3 regions of the Neobacillus sp. YIM B06451 genome follow, and region 3 is predicted to be linked to each of the others. Evidence: riboswitches for the same ligand, from Rfam matches in the RefSeq annotation. Region 3 holds a riboswitch; each other region holds the start of a gene.
What was found. A riboswitch is a leader RNA that binds a small molecule or an ion and turns the genes downstream of it on or off. The one in region 3 is predicted to bind S-adenosylmethionine.
Positions count from the first base shown of each region.

Region 1: linked by a shared signal. The riboswitch ahead of fbpA (Fur-regulated basic protein FbpA) and the one ahead of RB160_RS22340 (MFS transporter) in region 3 are both predicted to bind S-adenosylmethionine.
Region 2: linked by a shared signal. The riboswitch ahead of RB160_RS16495 (methionine ABC transporter ATP-binding protein) and the one ahead of RB160_RS22340 (MFS transporter) in region 3 are both predicted to bind S-adenosylmethionine.

Region 1 covers NZ_JAVFKJ010000018.1:70,928-75,290, forward strand. The annotation lists gene RB160_RS21415 (ArsB/NhaD family transporter) at 268-1,548, shown strand; gene RB160_RS21420 (hypothetical protein) at 1,561-1,842, shown strand; gene fbpA (Fur-regulated basic protein FbpA) at 1,865-2,032, opposite strand; SAM riboswitch class I at 2,113-2,212, opposite strand; SAM riboswitch class I at 2,276-2,377, opposite strand; gene RB160_RS21430 (iron-sulfur cluster assembly accessory protein) at 2,469-2,768, opposite strand; gene RB160_RS21435 (hypothetical protein) at 2,802-3,530, opposite strand; gene RB160_RS21440 (class I SAM-dependent methyltransferase) at 3,562-4,188, opposite strand; gene RB160_RS21445 (DUF3951 domain-containing protein) at 4,188-4,363, opposite strand, start outside.
Region 2 covers NZ_JAVFKJ010000011.1:26,898-31,260, reverse strand. The annotation lists gene RB160_RS16510 (carboxymuconolactone decarboxylase family protein) at 1-166, opposite strand, end outside; gene RB160_RS16505 (MetQ/NlpA family ABC transporter substrate-binding protein) at 346-1,185, opposite strand; gene RB160_RS16500 (methionine ABC transporter permease) at 1,239-1,907, opposite strand; gene RB160_RS16495 (methionine ABC transporter ATP-binding protein) at 1,900-2,925, opposite strand; SAM riboswitch class I at 3,085-3,197, opposite strand; SAM riboswitch class I at 3,370-3,469, opposite strand; gene RB160_RS16490 (hypothetical protein) at 3,533-3,880, opposite strand; gene RB160_RS16485 (MFS transporter) at 4,031-4,363, opposite strand, start outside.
Region 3 covers NZ_JAVFKJ010000021.1:18,088-22,450, reverse strand. The annotation lists gene RB160_RS22345 (LLM class flavin-dependent oxidoreductase) at 1-182, opposite strand, end outside; gene RB160_RS22340 (MFS transporter) at 179-1,597, opposite strand; SAM riboswitch class I at 1,954-2,071, opposite strand; gene RB160_RS22335 (M3 family metallopeptidase) at 2,280-4,106, opposite strand.

The sequences.
Region 1 (4,363 bases), on a different contig from region 3:
TACCAATATTTTATAATGGCAGTTGCTGTCAAATCCTGTTGTTTCCCAAAAATTCATAAAGTTGTCGATTAAAGGTTACTGATTCCATCATTTAAGAGGATGCTGCCTTAAATCAAACACCGGACAAATCAGTAAACTGATCGTTCCTTTTCAGACTACTATTCCGACTATTGTTTTTTTCCCTTTATTTAAATATAATTTTAGAAAAGCTTTTTTTAAATATTTCAAAAGTTTACATTACACTTTCAACATTGGGAGATGGCGATTTTGACAAATCAAGCATTGCTTGCCATTGGAATTTTCCTGGTTGCCTATGCATTTATCGTGACCGAGAAAATCCACAGGACAATCATCGCGATGGCAGGGGGCATCGTCATGGTCCTCCTGGGCATACTCGATCAGGAATCAGCGCTTCATCACATTGACTTTAACACTCTTGGCCTGTTGACAGGGATGATGCTAATTGTCGCAATCACGGCTGAAACCGGATTATTCCGTTATTTAGCTATCTGGTCGGCAAAGAAAGTAAAAGGTGACCCTTTAAAGCTTCTTATTGTTTTAGGGCTGATTACCGCACTGGCTTCTGCTTTCCTCGATAACGTGACGACCGTTTTACTGATTGTTCCAGTTACCTTCAGTATCACACGGCAGCTGAAAGTGAATCCGATGCCCTATTTGATTACGCAAATTATCGCCTCGAATATCGGGGGAACCGCAACACTGATTGGAGATCCTCCGAACATTATGATTGGAAGCGCCGTCAAGGAACTTACCTTTTCAGCGTTCATTGTTAACCTGGCGCCGATTGCGTTTATCACCTTAATTGTTAATATCGTAATCCTCGGTTTCCTTTACAGAAAATCACTTCATACTACAGAAGAACTTAAAGCAGGCATTATGAACCTTGATGAAAAAGCGGAAATCACTGATACAGTCTTGCTGAAGAAATCACTATTTGTTCTTGCTGTAACAATTTTAGGCTTTTTTGTCCACCAGTTCATTCAAGTTGAAAACGCGACGATTGCATTGGCTGGCGCTTTCCTTTTGCTCCTTCTGACTGGGGAACATTACCTTGAGGAGTCAATGAAAAAAGTCGAATGGCTGACAATCTTTTTCTTTATCGGCCTGTTCGTCCTTGTCGGAGGCTTAATGGAAACAGGGGTTATTTCAATGCTAGCCGAAAAATCGATGGAACTTACCGGCGGGGATGTGACCGCGACATCGCTGCTCATTCTTTGGGTCAGCGCAATCGCATCCGCATTCATTGACAATATTCCATTTGTCGCCACCATGATTCCCATGATCAAAGACATGGGCTCAATGGGAATTACCAACCTGGAACCGCTGTGGTGGAGCCTCGCTCTTGGCGCATGCCTTGGCGGAAACGGAACTTTGATTGGCGCGAGTGCCAACGTCATTGTCGCCGGTATGGCCGCAAAAGAAAAACATTCAATTTCCTTCGTGAAATATCTTATCGTCGCCTTCCCGCTCATGTTGCTTACAATAGCCATTTGCACGGTCTATGTTTATTTCAGGTATTTACAATAAGGGAGGAAACCAGTGATGGATTTGGTTTACACATATGATCGAACCCGTTTGGAAATCGTTGAAATGCCAGGTGAAAGTGACGTGGAATTTACCTTAAAATTTGCAGACCATGCCCTCGAAAAACAATTTAGCGCCGTACGCGACTATTTTTACGGAAATGACGACCTGACGGATGCTTATTTCCATACGAGCCTGGATAAAGTGATAAAGGTCTCCCTGAAGCAGGAATACTATACTGAATTTCTCCTCCAACTTTTTAAAAACAAATTGCTTGTATCACTGTTGTGGAAGTAGGAAAAGCCGGACGCTTTAATTTTTAGCGCCCGGCTTCTTTTTTTAATATAAGCATGTATTCATGTTCAAGGGTTTGTAGGGGTGCGTCGTATAGATGCTGTTGATCGGATGTTTTGTATACATTCCTTGAAAGCAGTTCTTCAATCAGTTTTTCTTTCCTCTTCTCAATCATTTCTGATGTTCTTGCCACTTTTCTTCTCCTTTCCGTTGAATTTTAATAAAAATACCTCTTCCGGTAAGGAAGAGGTTGCTGGTTTATTTGCGTTGCTCTCCTTATCTTTCAGGGATTCCCTGCTGGAATTGGCACAGTGCCGTTGGGCCTGCTGCCGAGGCTTCAAAGGGCCATTCCCTCCACCTCTCTTGATAAGAACGGTATTCAATTTTGGGTATTAAAAAAACCCTTTTCGATAAAAAGAGGGCGGCATCCGTTCTCTTCTTATCTTTCAGGCGCTTGCCCGAAGGAATTGGCACAGTACCATAAAGGCCTGTTGCCGAGGCTTCAAAGGGCCGTTCCCTCCACCTCTCTTGATAAGAAATATACAATTTCATTTACTTTAGCGTATTGCAGTTGGAAAGTCAAACCCCTTTTTCAACCAGAGGGCGAAAGAAGTGCGTTTCGCCCGTACTTAATGATGATGGTGGCCGCCTTTGGAAGGATTCGTGATTACAAACTCCTCGCGTGGGACGTAAAAATATTGGATCCAGACCCCATCCAAATATTCCTCGCGCGAATCGAGGATGATGTCGATATCCTTGTCTGTTTTAACGACTTCATCATGCTCCTTGGGCGTATCAAGGACTAGGTCATAGTGGGCATGATCTCCGTGCATATGTGTGATGATGACCCGGAACATTTGGCCTTCTTTGGCGGTTTTAAGCATCTCCTTTAGTACTTTTGCGGCATTACGGTTAATTTTCACTTTCATTTTCGGCAGCTCCTTTTACGAGAAATTTAATTTTTATAGCTGTTCAGTTTCAAACAAAGTATGATTCCAGCCCGTGTTCAACGCTTGTTTGGATGCCCATAAATTGGCTAGAAGCCTTGGAACCATTTGTTTTGACGGCAGTTGATTGTTTTCCTGGAAGTAAACGAAATACAGGAGGTAAAGGAATGCATTCGTTTTAAGATGGATATCCCTGAAATACGGCTCATTTTCGGTCGCAGTCGCAAACGAACGCGTTTCCGCTCCTGCGATGTACCGCGTTTCTTTCCCTTTAAAAGTATTCTTCACAAAATGGATGTTCCCGACTACCGTTGGATCGTCCTCGCCATCCGCATTCGCAAGTCGGGCCTGTTTTTCCGCGGAAAAGCTACGAAGGTTATCCACCAGTATACTTGTGTGGGCATACGCCTTATCAAATCCTTCATCCTTTGGCCGTAGTCCTTCCTCCTCTAGCAGGCTGACAAGCGGGAGGGTTGTCCCATCTTCAACATATGCGGGCCTGGCTGTTTGCCTTGCCCATTTCAGGCCCGATAAACTTTTCGAAGTAAAAAAGGTCATAAAGTACCAATTTCCTTTGTCATCTTCAGCCAACTGCAGGACCGGTTCACCCTTCCGGCGGAAAATGCGGAACCTGTCCGCCTTATCAAACATAAATTGCTCAGTATCTGATTTTTCCCAACCAGCCAAGTATGTAATCCCGGGCTTCTTGACCGGAACGGCAATGTGAATATAGTAGAGGAACATCCAAAAACACTCCCGGCAAAAAAGTCTCCCTCTACCATTCCCGAATGCCAGTGTTTTCACACATTTCTTCTATATTCCTGCACTCGATTGCAAGAAAAAGGCCTTTGTAATACGTTCTCGTTTTTTCAATATGAATTCCGGCCTTCTTTATTTCTGAAGCCGTGTCCCGGTTCAGGTTGCAGCCACCGCATACCCTTCTCCATACCGGGTTGAGGATGTCCTGCATGGTTGCGAGCGAGGGCTGCGGCATTTTCACATGCTCGAAAAACAGAATTGGTGCCCCCGGTTTCAAAACCCTTTTGATTTCTTTAAGCGCCAATTCCGCATCCGGAATTGTGCAGAACACTAGCGTTGCCACAGCCGCATCGAAAGCATTGTCGGGAAATTCAAGCCGTTCCGCCGATTGCTGATGGACTAGAATAGGTACTTTCGCCTCGCTAATCCGGCGGGCGGCCCTTTCAATCATATAGGGATCCGGCTCGATGGCGTCAACCCTCTCCGCTTTTGTGTAAAGGGGGAAGTTTATTCCCGAGCCGGAGCCGATTTCAAGCACGATTCCTTCCGCTTTATCCAGCAGAGCCTTCCTTATTTCTTTAAACATTCCATTCTCCAAACCTTTCATCCCTGCATCGTACAGGGCCGGAAACCATTTACCCATTATCCATTCCCCTTGCCGTCTCCTGAACCCTCATCCATAATGATTTCCACATTTTCACGAAAAGCACTCGGCGAGTGCCCTGTTATTTCATCAAACGGGGTATAGGATGGGGTAATGCTTTTCTTTTTGAAAAGAACCTTATAGAATGCAATCGCAACAAGGACAACTATTCCAA
Region 2 (4,363 bases), on a different contig from region 3:
GGTGCTTGTCCTTTTGGGAGAGGGCTCCTTCCTTAAAGCATTCCTCTGTGAATGCGTTGTACAGGCGCGCTATTTCGGGCATTTTTTTCGTAAAGACGCCAAGGCCAGCCTTATATTCGTATAATGCTTCTTCAGTTGAATTTTGGGGCTCGTGAAAATGTTCCATTTCTTCCACTCCTAACGATTCATTGTCCTCGTTAGTATGGAGAATTGGCCGGGGAAGTATGCGTGTTGGCGGCGCCCTTCCTTCCAAAGAAAAGCAATAAAAAAGCGGTCCCCATTTAATGGGGGCCTCCAAATTAGAAGTATCACATTTTTCCTAAGGAAAGCCGATCCGCAATCCGATTATTCGGATACCGGAACGACTGAGCCTTTGTACTTTTCAAGAATGAAGTCCTGGATTTCCTTAGAGTGTAGGACTTCCAAGAGAGTTTTGATTTTGTCACTGTTTTCATCGCCTTTGTTGACAGCGATGATATTGACATACGGTGAATCGGATTCTTCAATGGCAATTGAATCTTCAATTGGGTTCAAGCCTGTGTCAATCGCATAGTTCGAGTTGATGAGCACTGCGTCGCCTTCACCCTGGTTGTAGATTTGCGGTAGAAGCTTTGCTTCGTATTTTGCATCGAATTTAAGGTTTTTAGGGTTTTCAACGATGTCTTCAACAGTCGCTTCAACTTTGTTAACGCCATCTTTCAGCTTGAGTAACCCTTTGCTTTCAAGCATGGAAAGGATTCGGCCGTGGTCAGGAACAGAGCTGCTCACAATGATGTGCGCGCCATCTGGCAGATCATCAAGACTCTTGTATTTCTTGGAATAAACGCCAATTGGCTCAATGTGGACTCCGCCAGCGTTGGCAAAGTCATAGCCATTTTCCTTGATTTGGGCCTCAAAGTATGGAATGTGCTGGAAGAAGTTAGCATCAAGTTCCTTTGCATCCAATGCTTTGTTAGGAAGAACATAGTCCGTGAACGTTTTGATTTCAAGGTCGATGCCTTTTTCTTTCAAAATCGGCTTCGCTTCTTCAAGAATCTCAGCATGCGGTACGTTTGTAGCGCCAACAACGAGTTTGTTGTCGTCTTCCTTTTTGTCGCTTCCAGCTTTGTTGTCATCGGAGCTGCCACAAGCAGCCAGTACAAGGACAAGGGCGAATGTTAAAAGTGTTCCAAGCCATTTTTTCATGTTCTATTCTCCTTTGTTGTAAGTAAACTATCAGCCGTATGGACTGAGGGATTTTATCTTTTATCCAATTTACGGGTAATTGTGTCCCCAATTAATTGAATGATAAAAACAATAATTAGGATGATGATTGTGGCCATCACTGTTACGTCATTGCGGCTTCTCTGGAAGCCTTCAAGGTAAGCAAGGTTTCCAAGTCCGCCAGCGCCAATCGCGCCAGCCATTGCCGTGTAGCTGACAAGGGCAATCGCTGTAACAGTAATTCCGGATACAAGCGCCGGCATTGATTCGGGCAACAGCACCTTCCAAATAATCGTCCACGTTGATGCGCCCATTGATTTTGCCGCTTCGATGACGCCTTTATCAATTTCACGCAGCCCGATTTCAACCATCCTCGCGTAAAACGGCGCCGAACCGATAATGAGTGCTGGCAATGCGGCATTTTCCCCTATCATGGACCCGACTACGAACACCGTGAACGGGATAAGCAGGACGATAAGGATGATGAAAGGAATTGAACGGAAGACGTTCACAAAAGCTGCAATGATTTTATTAATGAAGGCATTCTCCCAAAGGTTGCCCTTCCCAGTAAGGAAGAGAAGCAATCCAAGGATGATGCCGAGGACAAATGTAACCGCAACGGATATGCTCGTCATGTAGAGCGTTTCCCGTGTTGCCGCCCACATATTTTCCCAGACGACATTCGGGAAATAGGTTTCAAGCATTTGCAATCACCTCCACGCCTACCTGCTGGGAGTTGATATATTCCAGTGCCTTTGCGAGTTCGCTTTCCGGTCCATCAAGATGAAGGAACAGGGTACCGTAGGATCCGCTTTGCGTCTGTGAAATCTTCCCCTGCAAAATATTCGCCGTTATATCAAACTTCCTGATCAAATTTGTGATAAGCGGCTGTTCGGTAGCCTCGCCGACAAATGTGAGCTGGATGACCTTTCCGGATGGAAGGCGCTCGAGCAGATGCTCGACCGCATCCTTTGTCTCCTCGGGTTCTGTTACCTGCTGGACGAATCGCTTCGTTATTGGCTGCCGCGGCTTTTTAAAGACATCCAATACAGGGCCGAGTTCAACGATCCTACCGCTCTCCATAACGGCGACGCGGTGGCAAATTTTCCTGATAACATGCATTTCGTGGGTAATCAGAACAATCGTCAAACCGAGCCGCTTGTTAATGTCGACCAACAGGTCAAGAATCGAATCCGTCGTCTGCGGATCGAGAGCAGATGTCGCTTCGTCACAAAGCAAGACCTTTGGGTTATTCGCAAGCGCCCTGGCAATACCGACACGCTGCTTTTGCCCGCCGCTCAATTGTGACGGATACGCGTTTTCTCTGCCTTCAAGGCCGACAAGCTTAATTAGCTCATCAACACGTTTTTTGCGTTCCGGCCCCGAAATTCCCGCAATTTCAAGCGGAAACGCGATATTTTCCCGGACTGTGCGTGACCAAAGTAGATTGAAATGCTGGAAAATCATTGAGATTTCCTGGCGTGCCTTCCTAAGCTCCCTTCCAGAAATTTTTGAAATTTCACGGCCTGCAATCGTTATGGATCCTTCGGTTGGGCTTTCAAGCCTGTTCAGCATCCGGATCAACGTACTTTTGCCGGCGCCGCTGTACCCAATAACACCGAAGATTTCCCCTTCGCGTATATCGAGATTGACATTATCAACCGCTGTCAGTGTCCCGTGTTTTGAAGGAAAGCTTTTTCTGACATTTTTTATCGAAATCATCGAATCACCTTCTTTACACCCATTTACCCATCATGCCGGGCAGCAATCATGTCTTAATCTATCTAATCCTATCGTTTGAATCTATTACAGGATTCATTCCGGAAAAGTAAAAAGCCTTTCTGCAACCGGGCAGAAAGGCAAATTAAACATTAATCCTTTCTCCCATCTCCCAAAGCGAACGCTTTGTGTGAATTGGCACCATTTCACAGAAATCATCCTGTGACGGTTGCCGGGCTTCATCGGGCACATCCCTCCACCTCTCTTGATAAGAGCAGCTAAACTATTCAATTAATAACGATTGCTATCGTATCATGGTGAAATTAAGGTGTCAATAAAGAAGTTTTTGAAAAAGAGCCGGAAATATCAGCCAGAATCACACAATGCAGAATCATTTACAATCCCTTAAAAATAAAAACCCGCTCCATAAGAGAAGAGGGCTATCTCCTCTTATCTTTACAGGGGGTCTCCCTGCTGGAATTGGCACCGTGCATTCACCGGTTGCCGGGCATCATCGGGCCATTCCCTCCGCCTCTCTTGATAAGAATTATGAAATTATTAGAATCTTGCCAAAGATTTAAAGAAAGTTTATCTTAAGACATTCTTTCCGTCAATAGGGAATTTTTTCAAACTCAAGTTCCTTTGCCAAAAGAAAAATGGATTCAAGCTTTAGCACAGTGCGAAAGGACGCATCGATATGTATTGCCCGATGATTGAGCAGATCGCGCATTCTTGCCGTCCCGCAAAGCAGTTCGCCGATAGCTTCAGGGCTTCCCGTGATGTTTGCAAGCAAGGGTTTGCTTAGTTTCTCGCCGTTTGAAACCCTCGCCTTACCGTCCCCAAACTCCACAAAAGAGCCTCCAATTTGTATATAAACCGTCTGGCTGCTGCCAAATAAAGAATGGATATGCGGCTTTTTATTAAAATTTGCACAGAACCGATGAATCTGCTCAATCATTGTGAATCCCCCCTGCTTACTTAATTCATTTCCGGAATCAGGATTCCTCCATTATTCGTTCGACAAAATCTTCATAAGCAGGCTTCTTTTGTGTTTTTCAAAAAAATCCGCCAAAGCTAAAAGGGAATGCAAAATTTCCGGGGAAATATGTCACATTCCGGCAGCTTTTGGAACCTTGGATGCCTGGCTTTTTAAAACCTTCCGCCCGAAAACAAGATAGAAGTAAACAGAACTAATTAAGTAAAGGCTTGCGGTTATTGTGAACACATATGCATAGCCCCAATAGTCGCCGTATTTGACTACGATTCCCGTTGAAACCGGCCCCATGAACGCCCAACCTAAATTGAAAACAGTCTGATTGATCGAATTGGCCAATCCTTTCATCGAATCATCAACTCGTGACATGATGAGCGAGCTTTGAATCGGGTTCCCGGCATTCATGAGCGCCTGCCTGAACAGGAAACCAATCGCAGCTAGCCACAA
Region 3 (4,363 bases):
CCAACCACATCCGCGAAAAAAATAGCATCAAAGCCACCTTCGTCAAGTCGCTTTGCCAGTGAAATCCAGAGATCTATATCATTGAAATCCCTCTGGCGACCATCGTCCTCCCGCCACAATCCATGTAAATTGTGATTGGCTGTGTTCATTAAAAATGCAGAAAATGAAAGGGGCTTAGTCATAACTTACTCATCTCCTTCGAAAGTGAATTATATGAAGTACTTGGCACATATGTCGTCGAATCGCGCTCCTTCGTTATACGCGCTAACCCAATCGCGCATATGCAGGCAACTACGTTGACAAGCGCTACAAAGATAGGTGGAGTTAGAGCCCCCATTTTGGATAATGAAGTGAACAACACTGGGAATAGTGCACCTCCTATAGCGACAGGAACGTTATAAGCGATAGCTCCCGAAGTAAAACGATGTGCCGCGGGGAAAACATCGACTACGGTAAATGGAGCTAGTGCGTAATGGAACCCTACAATCAAACCGAGTATTACGATTCCGAAAATCATACCTCCAGGGACAGTAAACAACCAATAGGCAAAAACAACGAATACAGCGAAAACAGCACAGCTTGCGATGCGAAATGCTGGTATATTATCAGGGTTTCGACCGACAATCCAGGCAAAGACAGGCACCGACAATCCAAATATAAGCCCGGTAATTCCCATTGTTAGGTTTGCTTCTGTTGGTGCGAATCCACTTACATTGACAAGGTATATTGGCATATATAAAAGCACCATCACAGCCGCTGCATTATACCCTAAGACATAGAGTGATGTAAGAATTAAGCGTTTAGGGTCATATTTCAAACTATCCTTTAAAGGTGACGCCGAGATTTCTCCATTTTCCTGTAGTTTTTTGAACACTGGTGATTCATCTAATCCAGATCGTATAAATAACGCTATAAGCCCGAGCGGCGCAGCTGAAATAAATAATAGTCGCCATCCCCATTCGTTAAACGCATCACCACCTAACCATATTCCAAGCCCGTAGGCAGCAAACGCCGCAGCTGGATAGCATAAGCAGGTGCCTAACTGAATCAAACCCATTAAAAAGACTTTATTTTTTCTATTAGAAAACTCATAAACATAGGCCGCGGCGCCGACAAACTCTCCGCCTGCTGATATCCCTTGTACAGCCCGGCACGCCATCAAAAGAATCGGAGCGCCGATTCCAATGGCAGCGTATGAGGGGATCAGTCCAATACAAAGCGTCCCTATCGCCATCATGGAAATCGTTAATACAAGGAGTTTCTTACGTCCTATCCTGTCACCAATCGCACCCATGATGACACCACTTATTGGGCGCAGGAGATATGTAAAACCAAAGGCAAGCAACGAATAAAGGAGAGCGAATTCCCCAGCTTCCGAGAATAAGACCATGGATATGCCGATTGCTGCATAAGAATAGATTGCTAGATCATACCATTCGATAAAGTTGCCAATCGCACCCGATATCACGACTTTTCTAATTGTTTTCTGATCAGGTGCGCTGTTGGTTGACGATGCCAGTTCAGCTTGTTTCATTTTCATCCCTCTTTCAAAAATAATTGAGCTTTGCAACACGCTCTTTGATGCTGGATACTTCATGGTAAATTACCCTGAGGCTCCTAAATGTTCGGGTTTTTTGGTTATAGATAGGTCCTCTATTAGCCTCATAGTAAAAAAAATAGGTTGTCAAATGGTCAGGGTGCCGATTTACACTTTTTAACATTTTAATTTATGCATCTTTGATTCCTCCTACTTATTATCCCTATTTTTCCAATAGCATAACTTGGATATAAAGGCGTGTGGATGTATGGTTTTTTCTAAGAAACTGATATGGATATAATTAATTGGACAATGGCTTTAGGCGTTCCATCTGTCGCCAAGTCCTTATAAATACCAAAAAACCCCTTCCACTAAGGAAGAGGTTTTATAAACAGAGTCTATAGAGTCTACACCCTCCCTTATCTTCCAAGCTAAAATGCTTGCTGGACTTAGCACCTTATCACTGAAATACAATTTGAGTGATGGTTGCTGCAGGATCGTTGGACCAGATTCCTCCCCTGCTCTTAATAAGGAAAATATTCATTTTTTTAAGATTATTCTCATAATAGTTTACTAAAATAATACTGTCAAGTGATAAACTTTTTTGTTAGATATAGTGATCAACTTTCCCTGTTATGTTTTGCCTACAAAACCCTTTTGGATCAATGTTTCAACGTGCATCTAAATTTGGCTGGGCAGGGAAGCATTTTTCGGTTCAGCCACTTTTCTTTTTTTTAAAAACTTAAAAGCTCTTTTCCAGCTCGTCCACAATCGTACCAATATGGGCGATTGCCTGTTTGATGACGTCGGTTGTGCTCATGTCGAGTCCTGCCATTTTGTATAGGTCAAAGCCGCCCAATGTTCCCCCACGCTTCAAGACTTCTGTCCACTGCTCGCCGACGGAAACCCCTTCCTCCTTGATCCGGTTTGCTACGACAGTGGAAGCGGATGTGCCAATCGAGTAGGTGAACGGATAAAGGCCCATATAATAATGCGGCTGGCGCATCCACGTCAGTTTCGCGCTTTCATCGATCTCGACCGTTTCCCCCCAGAACTCCGATAAAATCGCGCCTTTCGTGTCGCTGATGACACTTGTCGTCAACGGAATCTCCTGGTCTGCCATTTTATACAGCCTTCTCAACAATTCGGCTTCTAGAATATGGGTAACGCAATTATGGTGGTAGCTCATCATCAAGTACATATTCAGCCAGCGGTGCAGCCTTGGGTCATCTCGGTTTTCCCGCAGGTACTGGACAATTAAATGTTCGACCAAGGTGGACGGCGCCTCAACAAATAACAGAGACCCGCCATTGTTGATGAATTTCTGGTTTTGCGCGGCTAGCGTAAGGTGGATGGCGTGTCCGAGCTCGTGGCCGAGGAGAATCACATCGAACAGATTGCCTCCCCATGGGTAAAATGAATAGCCATGGACACCATGGACGCCGCCTCCGAAGGCGATCATTCTCCGTCCGACATTATCTCCTCTGTATACCCAGCGGTCCGTGAACACCTTCCGCATCAGGTCCTGGTATTCAGGCCCGAGCACCCCGACGGCTTCAACAATGATTTCCCCTGCCTCTTCATAGCTGATGGGCGGATCAAAATCAGGGTCGAGCGGTGCTTTAACATCCGAGAAAAGCAGCTTATCAAGGCCAAGCTGGCGTTTCCTTATGCGCGCATACCTTTGCATATGCGGGGCAAGCTCCTGCTGGAACGTATCGAGCACATCTTCAAAATAGCCGCGGGGAATGCCATCCCCTGAATAAAAGTTGTTGTCCGCCGGCGAGTCATAGTGAAGCAGGTAATCCATCGTAGTTGGATACTGGCGGAGTTTTGCAATCGCCACATTTTTATGTATTTCATTCGTCAGCGTTTGTGCAAGGCCGTGCTGATAGTTCTTCAAACCATTTGAGAGCGACTGATACGCATTCCGGCGCAGCACTGTATCCGGCGACGTTTCGACCTGGGTCATGTACATGAAAAGCGAAACAGGCACTTCTTTTCCATCCTTGTCCTTCACCGGCTCGAACTTCAGGTCTGACGCTGTAATCGTTAAATACGTTGAATTCGGTGCATTCAAGGTACGTCCAAGAGTAGACAGCAAATTTTCCATTTCCGGCTTTAGCGAGTGTTCCCGCAGGTTATCAATTTTCTCGAGGAACCGGTCATACGTGTGCAGGCCGCTTTCCTCTTCTTTATAGGTTTGCAGAGTATCTTTCGGCAGCTGCAAAAATTGGTTCACGACCACCGTACTGAGGCTGTACGACTTTTTTCCAAGAGACTGCGAACGCCCAAGCCTGCGCTGATTCTCAGGGTCGGTCCCATCCTCGGAATATTTGTAAAAAGCGTAGCTAGACACCCTGCTAAACTTTTCCATTAAGCCGTCGTATTGTTCAAGCAAATCCCGGGTGGCTTTCGCGCTATCAAGGGTGATGTTGCGTTCAAGCATCCCGTCCAAGTCTTTTCCAACCTGGATATACGCCTTTTCCCAGTCCTTATCCGATGCAAAAATCGGCGTCAAATCCCATGTTTCCTCCACTGGCACATCTTTACGTGTAATCATACTCATTGTAAACTCCCCTTTTTTATAGAGTACTTAATATTCTGATAATATCATTTTTAAAAGTCGGTAGATATATGACTTTACCTTAAAAGGGAGATTTAAGTTTACAAGTTGGAGTTGAACAAACGATGGGCCCTTTTAACCAAGCTAGAAGCTGGTCATTCAGGCATTAAAAAAAACGATGACTGAATGCCCGAACAGCCCTGAGCGTTCTTTATAGTGATGCTTTGTGGAAAGTAAGCACCCGTTTCTTTAAGTACAAT